2 regions of the Cupriavidus sp. SK-3 genome follow, and region 2 is predicted to be linked to the other one. Evidence: predicted binding sites of a transcription regulator. Region 2 holds the regulator's gene; the other holds the start of a gene.
The links. The regulator FNR, encoded in region 2, switches genes on or off when oxygen is low (the NO sensors DNR and NnrR bind a similar motif). The targets are predictions, from matches to a motif close to TTGATNNNNATCAA.

Region 1 (7,198 bases), on a different contig from region 2:
CAAAGGCATTGAAGCGCCTGCATTGCCCACTGGACTTGAGGCTGACCTGCGTGCGCTGGTAGGTCACCTATCCGCTGAGCCTGTGTCATCTCGAAGAAATGATGACCGAGCGCGTTAGCTCGATCGATCACTCGGCAGTGCACCGTTGGGCGCTCAAGTTGCTGCCGGGAGACCGCGCCAATTCGGGGGCAACGACGATGTTCGCTGTTGACAGGCTAATGAGCCACCTACAATGCGCGCGTGGTTTCCGATCTTCGACCGGCGACTTCCGTCCTTCAACTTCGAATTGCTCTGCGCGGCTTGAGCCCGCCAGTTTGGCGACGTGTGCTCATTCCCGAGCACATCACACCTAAGCAGCTACACGATGTCATCCAGGCGGTCATGGGCTGGACGGACGAACATCTGCACCAGTTCCTTATTGGTGGCCAGGGGCACGGCGAAGCCCGCGAGGGCGCTCTGCAATTTTCCACGATGGCTACTGCGCTGACGCTGGGCGCATTTGCTCTGCGCGAGTACGAGGGCATCGTCTTGCCGGCGACGAAAATATTTTGCGGAATTTTTGGCCTACTGCCCTACTCTGAAGCGACGGTAGACTTACTCATGTCCAACGGAGGGTGAAAAACTCGGCTTGGGTCGAGTGACATCGATTAGTCGCTCCGCCACCGCTTCGCAAGCGTAAGGCATTCCTTGCAAGAAACCTCGACATACATCTCCGCCTTTCGCACCTTTAAATTTGTACCGTCCATTCGCCGCGAACGAATGCAAAGAAAATCGCCAGCGCTACGCACCAGACGCCCATCGCGAAAGCCCTGTTTCAGCAAGATGTGAACATCGTTGGCCAAGCGCTGTCCCTCGTCGCTTTGCGTCCCGTGCAAAAGACTAGATTCACCGTCGATTGCACCGGGCACCCACCTGAAGGGAATCGCGAGGCTATCGTTAGACGCCTGCGCTCGAACGCGAAGGTCCTCTTCGCGCGCCCGTAGGCTGGCTTGCTCTGCCGCTTCTCTCGCCGCTTTCGCAGCACGGACCCGGTCTACATCATCCGCCCGTGCACACATGAACAATCCATTGATATCGCACCAGACTTCGACCAGGGTTCCCGACGCAAGTCCAATCGGTCCCCTTCGAACCCTTCCGCTTGCGGTACGACAACCGTAGACCTCGAGCTGTTTCCCATCCAGGTTCACATGGTTGCCTTCGACAGGAACGCGGACTCTGTGTCCCTCAATAAGCCACAGAGGGTCAACGCCCGCGGAAACAAGATGCAGTTGGTAGATGTCCATACCCAAGACAGCCCCAGCAGCAACGCCGGGTTAAGTGCTACTCATGGTTGGAAAGTGTAGACCAAACATTGAAAAAATTCTCGCGCGCTATTGACAGAAAAGAAACCCGCATCGCCGGGAAGCGATATGCGGGTGGTAGCAAGGACTACCCCGTCAGTCTACGCGAAGTTAAAATTATTTACATCAGATATAAGAAACATTTTCTTGCTATTTCTTGGCATTGCGGCCCGCCCCCCCCCGATACCGGCTTTCTCACACGTTGAATTGATGTCACGCAGCTTCGAGGTTAATCCTTGTCTCTGCCGATATCATCCGTTTGGCCTACTAGGCTGACACCAAATCGTCATGTGGATTGTGTCCAATGCGCGGTCGGCTTCTGCGAGGCACTCTTGGGGTTCATCGCCGCTGCTGGCCACCCTGCTCTCGGGCGTGCTGCCACTCATCGCCGCAAAAGAAAGAACGCCCTTCGCGAGACAGCGCCAAGCGAAACCGGGCAAAGCAATGTTGAAGGTCAATATGCATCAAATTCTCGTTCCTCCCATGACCACGAGCGACACACCGCCGCCGGGTACTCGCAGCCGGAGAAGGATCCGCTGGACTGATTTCACCAGCGTTCAGGCCCTTCGCCAGGATGCCGAAAAATCTGCGGCCAGTGGCTTAGGTTGGCATGAACAAAACAGGTACTGCCACCTCCCACCACCCTGCCGACTTGCTCCAGCAGGCCGCTATCCTAGACACGGCCGCTGACGTGCTGGCGCTGACCAACTGGACCTGAGTCAGTTCGCTGCCATCCTACAACGCGCCCCTTTCCGACCTCTCTTGTTTCCGCATCAGGCTTTTCTCGCTGGGTAGAGAAATGCGCGACCAGCACGACGTCGCGAGAATTAATCGCGCCTAATTCTTCTTTCGCAAATTAACATATGCGATACCAGCGGTGACTCCGCTACCAGCCGGGGCGGTCCTGTAGCAGGCTCCAGTGGTAAACCCTAGACCACCTTGGCTACAATGTGTTTCCTCGGATATGCTGGCGAACCGGATGACTGTGCTGCAATCGACGGAAAGAAGCTTAAGCTTCAGCAGCAAGTCCGGATTGGAAATTTGATATCTGCATGCGGTATGCATGCGTTGCTTCGAGGATGAAATGGCGACTGGCATTGTGAAGTGGTTCAACAACGAAAAGGGATTTGGATTCATTACGCCGGACGGCGGTGGCGCGGACTTGTTTGCCCACCACACGGAAATCCAGGGCACTGGATACCGGTCCCTTGATGAGGGCGCCAAGGTCGAATTCGACGCAAGGCAAGGCCCCAAAGGGTTGCAAGCCTCGCAGATTCGCAAGCTGTAGTCGCCGTTGCCGCTAGGCAGTCGAGATGGAAGAAAGGCCCTTCGCTGTCACGAGGGGCTTTTTTGTTTCCGGCAGCACTAGGCCGCTTCGGCGCATCCACACGAGTCGGCAGCCAGCTGCAATCAATACGCCAATCGGCGCCCCGCAAATAATCTCCGAACAATGTCGCAGCAGGCCCCACCCTCGACCGTCAAAGTCCGTACAAAACCCAATACTCAGGACTGGCCTTATTAATCACAATGAGTGTCTGGAGAAAACTGACCGCGACCTGAACGTTGTAGGCAACTGCCTTGACCACGACAGGCCTGGTGGAACGCTAACGAAATGGCACGCAAATTGCGTCAGCCGAATAAGAAAAGCCAGTCTCATCAGGGAGAATCATCGTGCAGACGATCATGGTTCTGTTGGTACTTGCGCTCGTCATGCGCGCCCTATATCTGCATCTGCACCTCGCGCGCGCAGAGTTGATTCGACGCGAAGAGAGAGGGATGCTCACCTATGAGGTCCGGCGGCGTGTTGGCATGGAGGCCCTTCCCTCACATGTTTCCGAGTATCCCGTCCCCAGAGAGGTGCGAATTCGCGTTCTCAGGTTCACCGTCATGGTGCTGTGGCGCGAGGAGTACCACATTGCGCTGCCCGTCGAGGCCTGCACACACCTTGGGGATATCTCCGCCGACGAAACTGATGAGCGCTTCCCCGCGTGGGTACAACACCGTCCGTTTTAGGCCGGGGACGTCTCATCGCAGGTGCCGTGTGCAGGTGAGCGGCGAAATGTCAGTCAGCAAAGGGACCCGCCAGACCGGACTGCTCAGATACGCTACACAAGCGATAAACTGCGCCGCACTCAATTCAGATGAATGCTCTCAGTCCGCTGACCTCAGTGCGGCATCTAGTTTGTCTACAACCTCGGCCCAATCGGCATCCTCTGGAATTTCTCCCCGTAGGGCTGCTTCCATTTCTCGACAGACGACCTCCCACTCCCGGGGCTTGACCGTCGCATGGATGCCTCGGTCAGCAACAATTTCGACGCTGCGGTCTGCCAGCAACAGATATATCAGGACACCATTGTTACGTTCCGTATCCCAGACGCGCAGCTGAGAGAATACTTCGACGGCACGCTCACGCGCTACGCGACTATCAGCACATGCTGGCTGGCATCGCGGAAGTGAAAGCGCGGCATGCGCGCCATGGGTGATTCGGCCATGAGCGGCGCCGTCGTTGCCCGCGTTGCGAGGATCGCGCCGGCTCCTCTGCACCGATTGCCAGTGCTGGTCAGTGGCTGGCGAGCGGGCCAACATGCGATGCATCGAGTTCTTTGCGTTCGCGATTCGCAACCCGCACACGCGCCGGGCCTACGCGAGGGTTGGCCGCTGGTCCTACTGCGGCCTTGATCTCGGTCAAGCAGCCCTGCGCATGGTGGCAGCATACTGCTATCAGTAGATGGCAGTCGAGGCTTTGTCCCATGGTCAAGAAATTCCCTCTCCACCCCAAGCATCCCGAGCGCGTTTGCTGGGGCTGTGACAAATACTGCGCCGTCCATGCGATGGGTTGTGGTAACGGATCGAGCCGCACGCAGCACCCAGCGGAATTGCTGGGCGACGACTGGTACTTGCATGGGGATTGGGACATCGACGCCAGCGAGACGACAGGGCCTACACAGGACAAAGACCAAAACTCGGGCTGATCCATTAGTCGGTCCGCTCTTGCGCGCCGGCTTCGCGTCAGTGCAGAGGATGATGGTCAGTCATCGCGAAAGTCATAGCGGTACTCGAATTCGGTGACCGAGCCGAGCGCATGGTTCAGCCGAACGCCCTTCTCCGAGCGCAGGCCTTCTGAGACGTCCTTATCGAGGGTCGGCCGGGATTCGCAAATATCTTAAGCTTCAGATATTTGCGAATCCGCCATCCCTCTTCTCCGGGTAGGGCATGCCGTGAGCGATGATGGTCGATTCCAGCGCCACGAGCGGGCGGCCGGCGGCCTGTGCAGCGGCCACAGGCGCGCTGAAGGCCAACCATGAGTGAGCCAGGTCGGTAATCATGTTGATGCTTTCGGCGGTGAGATTCGACGGCTTTCCTCGACCTCTATTCGTGCCCTGTCACGACCTTCTTCGTCGAGTGATAGCCGTGCCTGCTTGCGTCGACAACGGCGTGGCCGGCCGCTTTCGCACCGCGGCCAACCGCGTGCGCGGCATCGCGCGCAGCATGCCCGCTCTGCTTCGCTGCTGTCTTTATACCGCTCTTGAACGCATGGGCATCCGTCGCCAGGCTCGCATGCGCCAACGAGCTGAGGGCGGTGAGCACTATCGCAACGATCGAAGTTCTTGTCTTCATCATTCCAACTTCAGGTTGGTGCGCAAGGCAGGCAGTCGGCCTGTGGGTGGCGACGGTCCCTATGCCGCTGCGTCATCAGACTACTGATCACATACCTTGCGCGGGGATACATTCCATTTGCTTGTCTGGTGAAGCAACCCGACTTTTGTTTCACGTGTGTACATTTTAGCCGTGACCGGAACCGCGCATCCGAACCTGGCCTTCACATCGGTGTAACCGCTCGCCGTGCGCTGGGACACCTGGCTCTCTACCGCTGCCGCCGCCCCAAGATTGCGGGGCAGCGACCCGCATGGTCTTCCAATCGTCGCTTCTGCCCTTGGCTTGGCAACCTTCAATGACCCTAGCGTAAACCCCAGTGATAAAACAGGCACATTGACAGTTTGCTGACAGCCTTCCCCGCCTAGAATCTGCCCCCTGGTCAGCCGGATCGGCGGCAAATGCCCAAATCCAGCGCCGACGCGTCCGCAATGACGAGCAACACGGCCTCCCTGGCCCGGCGCAGTGGCCGGCCAGCGAAACGCTCACTTCACGACAGGAAAGCAAATGGAAAACGGTGCACGCGAACAGATCCCAGCCACGCTGATCCCCGGCGACGGGATCGGTCCCGAAGTGGTGGACGCCACCGTCAGGGTGCTGGATGCGCTTGGCGCCCCGTTTGCCTGGGATGTCCGGCGGGCGGGGATGGCCGGCGTCGAGTACAGCGGCGACCCCATGCCGGAAGACACGCTGGAGAGCATCCGCCGCACCGGCCTGGCCCTGAAAGGTCCGCTGACCACGCCGGTGGGCGGCGGTTTCCGCTCGGTCAATGTGCGCCTGCGCGAGGCGTTCAATCTATACGCCAACGTGCGCCCGGCCCGCACGCTGGTGCCGGGCCGCTTCGAGAATATCGACCTGGTGCTGGTGCGCGAGAACGTCGGCGGCTTCTATGTGGCGCACGACTATTACATTCCGGTCGGCGACGACCCGCATGCGGTGGCGGTGTCCACCGGCACCAACACGCGTGACGCCTGCCGGCGCATTGCCCGCTTTGCCTTCGAGTACGCCGTCAGGAACGGCCGAAAGAAGATTACGGTGGTGCACAAGGCCAATATCCTGAAGGCGCTGACCGGCATCTTCCTGGAAGCGGCTCGTGAAGTTGCCAGGGACTACGCCGGTCGCGTGGACATGGACGACATCATTGTCGACGCCTGCGCCATGCAGCTCGTGTTGAACCCGTGGCGGTTCGACATGCTGCTCTGTACCAACCTGTTCGGCGACATCCTGTCGGACCAGATCGCCGGCCTGGTTGGCGGGCTTGGCATGGCGCCGGGCGCCAACATCGGCGACCAGGCCGCGATCTTCGAGGCGGTGCACGGCTCGGCACCCGATATCGCCGGCAAGGGCATTGCCAACCCGATCTCGCTGATGCTGGCCGCCGGCCTGATGCTCGACCACGTGGGCCGCCAGGATCTGGCCACGCGGCTGCGCTCGGCCATCGAGCTGACGCTCAGCCAGGACCAGGTGAAAACCGGCGACCTCCACGGCACAGCCTCCACGCTGCAGTTTGCCGACGCGGTAGTGAAGCGCATCGTTTCGGCCAGTTGACCCGCGCCCGCGCGGTAGGCAGCGCTTGCTGCACCACGCGACAAGTCTTGCCGGCGCACGATACTGCCCCCCTCCACGGTCATTCCATATCCGGCACTCCCTGACGTGCCGGTGGGATCGGCCTCGGCCTTAACCTCGTGCGCCGGACGGACGCACACACCCGCCCCCATGCGCCCACGTGGCAGGGCGGAAAAGAGATACAGAAGAAAATGTTGACCCTGCTCGCCTATTCGATGGTGATTGTGTTCATGGCACTGATCATGACCAAGCGACTCTCCGCCATGGTGGCGCTGATCCTCGTTCCCATTGCGTTCGGTGCGATCGGCGGTTTCGGCCCGGAACTCGGCCCGATGATGCTGGACGGCGTCAAGAAGCTGGCGCCGACCGGCGTGATGCTGATGTTCGCCATCCTGTATTTCGGCGTGATGATCGATGCCGGCCTGTTCGATCCGGTGGTGCGCGTGATTCTGAGGGTAGTGGGCGGCGATCCGATCAAGATAATCATGGGCACCTTCGTGCTGGCCGTGCTGGTGTCGCTCGACGGCGACGGCTCGACCACCTATATGATCACCTGCGCCGCGATGCTCCCGCTCTACAAGCGGCTGGGCATCAGCCGGCTTGTGCTGGCCTGCGTGGTCATGATGGCGGGCGGGCTG
Region 2 (7,198 bases):
ACCGCGGATTTCCTCGATATCGCCCCGGGTGACCGGCTGCCGGTAGGCGATGATCGCCAGCGTCTCCATGACCGCGCGGGAATATTTCGGCGGCTTTTCAGGATTCAGCCGGTCCAGGTATTCGCGCATGACGGGGCGGCTCTGAAAGCGCCAGCCGCTGGCCAGCGCCACGAGTTCCACGCCGCGCTGCTCCCAGTCGCGGCGCAACTCTTCCAGCAGCACCCGAATGGTGTCGGCACCGACGTCGTCGGCAAAAAGCCGGCGCAAGTCATTGACGCGCAAGGGTTCCTGCGCACAGATCAGCGCGGTCTCGAGGACGATCTTCGCCTCTTGGGTATTCATGTGATTGCGTGCAGCCTGTCTTTGCACCTGCGCCCCGGACAAACCCGGACGCACTGGAGATTGCGGGTTCAGCGGTTGGAATTGCCACCGCCATCTGACCGCGCAGCCAACCGCAATGCTTGATGCATGCAGTCGTGCGCTTTCTTTTTTGCATCGGGTGCCGGACCTGCCCGGCAGAAGATCGCCCGGCCACCGGCTATACCTGCCGGTCGACGGAGCCCTTGCGTCGCGCCTTCCCCCTGATGTGGCGGACCTGTCCGGCACGACGTCCGTCGCTCCGGGTGCAAGAAAAATACGGATATCGGGCCTGCTTGGCCTATTTCACCCCGCCCTGCCGTGGCTGGTCTTTTGAACCAAATAATCTTTTGAACCGGACGGCGGATTGGGAACGGTCCCTGGCGGTAATACGTGCTCGAGGGTTCCTGGCATGCATCCCCGAGTGCGAATGCTACCTGACGATGCCACGATGAAATACGCTGCGCGATATCGCTGTTCTTGCGATTGTATGGCATTCCCTGGCAAACCTGCAACCGATTCACACAGGCATCCGCCCGACAAAGTGCGCAATGCGCCATGAAGCGGCGTATCAGAAGACCAGACAGAAGCCGTGCGCAGCCAGCGTCTCTGGCAAAAGCAGCGCGCGCGCCACCCCGACGACACCAAAGGCAGTCACTGCCAAACCGGCAACAGTACGTACCGCCGGGCGGCGCGACCACTGCCTGAGGTAGCCGGACAGGCCCGAGATAACCAGCAGGTTTGGCAAAGTGCCCAGCCCGAACACGGCCATCACCAGCGCTCCCGAAGGGGCGTTCCCGGCCAGCAGCGCCATCGCCAGGGCGCCATAGACCATGCCGCATGGTACCAGTCCCCAGGCCAGCCCCATGCCGTAGCGGCGCAGCAGCCGCCCCTGCGGCAGGCCCAAGGGCGCCAGGCGCACGCCGGCGGCGGCAAGAAAACGGAGCAAACCGCCAGCGCCGCGCGCGGCAAACCGCTCCAGCCAGCCAGCCCCCACGACGCGCCCACGCAACATCCATAATCCCGACATGACCAGCATCATGCTGCCGATCCCGAACAGCCAGCGCTGCAGCGGCAGGTACTGGGCCTTCCAGACACCGGCGCCCAGGGTACCCAGCAACGCGCCCAACAGCGCATACATGCTCAGCCGCCCGGCATGCATCACCAGGAGTTCGAGCAGCCAGTGGCCCGGCCGGCGCAGGATGATGGCCGGCACACGGGCCGTGCCGCCCTGCTCGGCGGCAAGTGCAATCCCGCCGCACATGGCCGCGCAATGCACACCGCCCAGCAAAGCCAGGGTAAAAACGCTGAAGAGCACGCCTACGGTCAACTTCTCCTCCCAATCACATCCCCTGGCGCGGTAAAATGCGCCCTACGCGCCCCCGCGACTTCAAGAGGCGCTATCAACATGAAGCCCAGCGCCCGCGCACATCCGCGCAATCGCAAATCATGACGACGGGCACGGCAGGCGGCGCCACGCAGATGGCAGGCCCCGCCAGACCCGCGCCAGGCTAATGTGGATAGCGCTTCCAACCGACAGCTCTCAACGTCAAGCTTTCAACTCAATGCGCCTGCCACACGCGCTTGAGTGATTGCGCTAAACCGACAGGCCCCAATTGCTAACATCCATTCCCATTACCGAGATGTCGCCCCGCTGCTCCACTTGCTCGCTGGGACAGCTCTGCCTGCCCGTCGGCATGTCGCAGCAGGACCTCGAAAAAATGGATTCGCTGGTGCAGGAGCGCGTGCGCGTACGCAAGGGCGAGACCCTGTACCGCCTCGGCGATCCGCTCACCGCCGTCTATGCGATCCGCTTCGGCACGCTCAAAACCCACCTGACGATGGAAGATGGCCGCTCGCAGATCACGGGCTTCCACCTCCCCGGCGAAGTCGTCGGGCTCGACGGCCTTGGCGAAATGCAGCACGCATCCGACGCCACCGCCCTTGAGGATACCGAAGTTTGCGTGGTGCGCTTCGGCGACCTCCAGTCGCTGTCCGGTGCGCTCCCGTCGTTGCAACATCAGTTCATGCGGCTGATGAGCAAGGAAATCTCGCAGGACCAGGTGATGCTGATCACGCTGGGCTCGATGCGCGCCGAAGAGCGGCTTGCCGCCTTCCTGATCAACCTTTCGGAGCGCCTCTCCGCGCGCGGCTATTCGGCCTCCGAGTTCGTGCTGCGCATGAGCCGCGAGGAGATCGGCAGCTACCTCGGGCTCAAGCTCGAAACCGTCAGCCGCCTGTTCTCCCGTTTTGCGGAAGCCGGGCTGATCCAGATCCGCCAGCGGCACGTCAAGCTGGTCGACATGACAGGCATCAAGCAGATCATCAACAAGTCCTGCTAGTCCGGCGGGCATCGACCGGCCGCGCGGAGTTTCCCGGCTCCCGCGGCATTGGCAGCCGCCTTGCCCTCCTTGCGCGGCGCCAATGCCACGCCGCGCCGGCCCGGCCACGACACTCCTGCTCCGCCGCCCGCTGCCCCGCAGCGCGAAGATGCGCATCGCGCTCACTCCAGTTCGTCTGTCTCCGCCAGCCGCGTGGGCATGGTGTAAAGCGTCAGGCCGCTCGACAACGAACAAAGCGCCCACGCGACCAGGAAGCCCACGGTGTAAACCGCCTCCCGCGACGCCTCGACCGGCTGTCCGAAGAAGCGCAGATCGCCGGGATCGACCATCGAAAACACCAGGGCGGTCGTCAGCCCGGCTACCAGGAAGCCGGGCCATAGCACCCACATCAGCCAGCGCAGTCTCATGGTCACCTCGCCTGCGCCGTGGCCGGCTCAGCCTGCCGCCCGATACCCGTCTTCTCGACCACCAACCCGTGCCGCGATACGCCATCGACAACGGGCGGGTCCGGGTGCGTCATGGCCAGCCAGATCGTGACCCCGCAGGCCACCATCGCCAGCAAGGGCCCGCTCATCAGCAGCCATGGCCAGGGCTCCTTCCACCAGGGATTGCTTTGCTGCATCATCAAGCCTCCTCCAGATTTCTCGGTTCAAAGATTGCGCGGCACGATGAAGCTGGTGCCCTGGCTGATTTCCGCGCCGCCCCCACTGTCGTCTCCTGTCGCAGTGACTGTCACCTGGATCTTGTGGGTGCCCTGGCCAGCGGCTTCGATCGGCACGCGCACGCGAATCGGAATCAGGCGGTTTGAGGTGGGCTCGAGATTGCCGGCAGCGTGATCGTATTCCACAGCCAGGCCCTTCAGGTCATCACTGTCCGCGCGAATGGCCACATGCATCGGCGCCTCGGTCGTGTTGATCAGTTGCAGGCGATAGACGTTCTCGATCCAGCGTCCCTCCACTTCCCTGCCCAGCGCGCCGCGGTCGCGGATGATATCGACCTTGAGCGGCGTGCGCATGGCCAGCGACACCGTGAAGCCGGCAACCAGGACCAGCCAGATCACCGAGTACACCACCGTGCGCGGCCGGAACAGACGCTTGCGCGCCTCTGCCTCCGGCAGCACGCTGCGCATGGCGTTCTCCGACGTGTAGCGGATCAGCCCGCGCGGATACGCCATCTTGTCCATGACCTGATTGCAGGCGTCGATGCAGGCGCCGCAACCGATGCAATCGTACTGCAAGCCGTCGCGAATATCGATGCCGGTGGGACAGACCTGCACGCAGATGCTGCAGTTCACGCAATCGCCCAGGCCGGCGGCCTGGTGATCCACCTTGCGCGAGCGGCTGCCGCGCGGCTCGCCGCGGCCCACGTCATACGTCACCACATACGTGTCGCGATCGACCATCACGCTCTGGAAGCGTGCATAAGGACACATGTACTTGCACACCTGCTCGCGCATGAAGCCGGCGTTGCCCCAGGTGGCGAAGGCGTAGAACAGCATCCAGAACGTTTGCCACGGCCCCAGCGACAGGCTGAGCACGTGGCCGCCCAACTCGCGAATGGGCGAAAAGTACCCTACGAAGGTAAAGCCGGTCCATAGCGCGATCACGATCCAGAGCGTGTGCTTGGTGGCCTTGAGCCGCAGCTTGCGCGCGCTCCACGGATCGCCATCCAGGCGGATGCGGGCAAAGCGATCGCCTTCCACATGCCGCTCGATCCACATGAAGATTTCTGTGTACACCGTCTGCGGACAGGCATAGCCGCAGAACAGGCGACCCGCGATCGCCGTGAACAGGAACAGCGAGAGCGCAGAAATCACCAGCAGCACGGACAGGTAGATCACATCCTGCGGCCAGAGCACCAGGCCGAAGATGTAGAACTTGCGCGCGCCGAGATCGAACAGCATGGCCTGGCGGCCGTTCCATTGCAGCCAGGGCATGCCATAGAAGAACAGCTGGGTCAGGACCACCATCCAGACCCGCCAGCTCGAGAACGCCCCTGTGACCGAGCGCGGATAGATCTTGCGGCGGACTTCGTACAGGGTTTCATCCGAGGTTTCCCCATCCCCCGTGGCGGATGCGGGCGCCCGCAGAGGCCCCCAGGCGGCTCCGTGCTTTCTCAGCGGTTCCGGTTCCGGGGCATTCATGGGCGATCACCCCCAGCGGCACGCAGGCTCCCTACGCAGGCGTCGCGGTTCATTGCCCGCTCCCTGCGGGGGCTGCCCCATTGTTCGACAGTCCCCAGACATAGGCCGTCAGCATGCGGATGCGCTCCGGCGTCAGGATTTCCTCGTGTGCCGGCATGTGGTTGTTGTGACCCTTCAGGATGGCGTCGACGATGTTTGCCTCCGAACTGCCATACAGCCAGACCTTATCCGACAGGTTGGGCGCACCGAGCGCCTGGTTGCCCTTGCCGGAAGAACCATGGCAGGCCGCGCACGTGGACTTGAATGTGCTCTCGCCACGCGAGGCGCGAATCGGATCGGAAGACAAGCCTGACAGCGAACGAACGTATTGCGCCACGTCGCCGGCCAGTTTGCCGTCGATGGTCGAAGCGAATGACGGCATCACGCCGTTACGCCCCTTCGTAATGGTCTGGGTGATGGTGGCGGGATCGCCGCCATACAGCCAGTCGTTGTCGGTCAGGTTGGGAAAGCCGCGGCTGCCGCGCGCGTCGGAGCCATGGCATTGCGCGCAGTAGTTGAGAAACAGGCGCTGCCCGATCTCGCGCGCAGCCGGATCCGCGGCCACCTGCTTGACGTCCATCTGCATGTACTTGCCATAGACATCGTTCTGCACCTGCTCAGCCGCCTTGCGATGCGCCTCCAGCTCGACCCGGCTGGAGGTCTTGAGCACGCCGGCGTAGGAACCCAGTCCCGGGTACAGCACCAGGTAGACCAGCCCGAAGAGGCAAGCCAGCAGGAACATCCACATCCACCAGCGTGGCAGCGGATTGTTCAGCTCGCGCAGGTCGCCGTCCCACACGTGGCCGGTGTCTTCGGTAGCGCCGGCCACCTTGACCACCTTGCGTTGGGAGAACAGCAGCCATATGCACCAGACGATGCCTACCAGCGCAATGGCGGCGATGTAGTAACTCCAGAAATCCGTGAAGAAGTCGCTCATGACTCAGTGTTCCTGCTTGGTGTTGTTTGCGCCGCCGGCACGATGGCGGCCGTCGTGGTTCGCGGCCAGCGGCTCGTCGGGCAGGGCGAATGGCAGCATGGCCGACTCCTGGTTGGCTGCCTTGCGGCCGGACGACCAGGCCCACCAGCAGATCGCGAGAAACGCCACCATCGAGATCACGGTGGAAAACGCAGTGATCATTGCCATGGCTTACTCCTTGGCCGGCGCGGCTGCGGGCTGAGCCGCGGCTGCGGTGTCCACACGCACATTGCGCTTGCTGATGCCAAGCTCCTGCAGGTAGGCGACCATCGCGTCCTCTTCGGTCTTGCCTGCCAGCGTGGCGGGCGCCTGTTCGATCTCGGCGTCGGTATAGGGCACACCCAGCCGCCTCAGCGCACGCATGCGGTCGCGGATATCGTTGGCCTGCAGCGGAGCCTTCTCCAGCCACGGGTAGGACGGCATCACCGACTCGGGCACCACGTCGCGCGGATTGCGCAGGTGGATGCGCTGCCAGTCATCGGAATAGCGGCCGCCCACGCGCGCCAGGTCGGGACCGGTACGCTTGGAGCCCCACAGGAAGGGATGGTCATAGACCGATTCGCCGGCCGTCGAGTAGTGGCCATAGCGTTCGACATCGCCCTGCAGCGTACGCACCTGCTGCGAATGGCAGCCCACGCAACCCTCGCGGATATAGATATCGCGGCCCATCAGGCGCAGCGGCGAATACGGCTTGATCCCCTTGTCGGGCTCGGTAGTGGAGTGCTGGAAGAACAGCGGCACAATCTGGACGAGCCCGGCGATGCTGACCACCAGGATGGTGCAGATGATCAGCCAGCCGATGTTCTTCTCCAGGGTCTCGTGCGTAAAGAAGCTTCGTTTTTCAGACATCGTTTCTATCCTGGAATGATCAATGGGCGGAGGCACCAACGCTGGTCGGGATCGGCGCATCCACCGCGGGCTTGCCGATGATGGTCCGCGCCACGTTGTACGCCATCAGCAACATGCCGGAAAGGAAACACAGGCCACCCAGCAAGCGGATCAGGTAGAACGGGTACTTGGCCTTGACCGCTTCCACGAAGGCGTAGGTGAGCGTGCCATCGGGCTGCGTGGCCCGCCACATCAGGCCTTCCATCACGCCTGCGATCCACATGGAGGCGATGTACAGGACCACACCGATGGTGGCGATCCAGAAGTGCAATTCGATCAGCCGCACGCTGTACATCTCCTTCTCGCCAAACAGACGCGGGATCAGGTAATAGAGCGAGCCGATCGAAATCATCGCGACCCAGCCCAGTGCACCGGAGTGCACGTGGCCGATGGTCCAGTCCGTGTAGTGCGACAGCGCGTTGACGGTCTTGATCGACATCATCGAGCCCTCGA

Region 1: a site for FNR is predicted at 4,016-4,029, ahead of CF70_RS34475 (DUF3079 domain-containing protein). Genes of this name have one in related genera too.

The regions. Positions count from the first base shown of each region.
Region 1 covers NZ_JFJV02000051.1:25,370-32,567, forward strand. Annotated here, with positions in the region: partial or broken gene CF70_RS36880 (IS6 family transposase) at 1-167, shown strand, start outside; gene CF70_RS33690 (IS1096 element passenger TnpR family protein) at 325-618, shown strand; gene CF70_RS05675 (cold-shock protein) at 2,425-2,628, shown strand; gene CF70_RS05680 (hypothetical protein) at 3,012-3,353, shown strand; partial or broken gene CF70_RS37395 (TPM domain-containing protein) at 3,567-3,758, opposite strand; gene CF70_RS34475 (DUF3079 domain-containing protein) at 4,091-4,312, shown strand; partial or broken gene CF70_RS35705 (pseudouridine-5'-phosphate glycosidase) at 4,541-4,666, opposite strand; gene CF70_RS05685 (hypothetical protein) at 4,710-4,958, opposite strand; gene CF70_RS05690 (isocitrate/isopropylmalate dehydrogenase family protein) at 5,502-6,542, shown strand; gene CF70_RS05695 (CitMHS family transporter) at 6,752-7,198, shown strand, end outside.
Region 2 covers NZ_JFJV02000194.1:7,808-15,005, reverse strand. Annotated here, with positions in the region: gene scpB (SMC-Scp complex subunit ScpB) at 1-342, opposite strand, end outside; gene CF70_RS18845 (sulfite exporter TauE/SafE family protein) at 929-1,687, opposite strand; gene fnr (fumarate/nitrate reduction transcriptional regulator Fnr) at 1,974-2,699, shown strand; gene CF70_RS18835 (hypothetical protein) at 2,861-3,106, opposite strand; gene CF70_RS18830 (FixH family protein) at 3,109-3,324, opposite strand; gene ccoG (cytochrome c oxidase accessory protein CcoG) at 3,349-4,842, opposite strand; gene ccoP (cytochrome-c oxidase, cbb3-type subunit III) at 4,892-5,818, opposite strand; gene CF70_RS18815 (cbb3-type cytochrome oxidase subunit 3) at 5,822-6,025, opposite strand; gene ccoO (cytochrome-c oxidase, cbb3-type subunit II) at 6,029-6,706, opposite strand; gene ccoN (cytochrome-c oxidase, cbb3-type subunit I) at 6,726-7,198, opposite strand, start outside.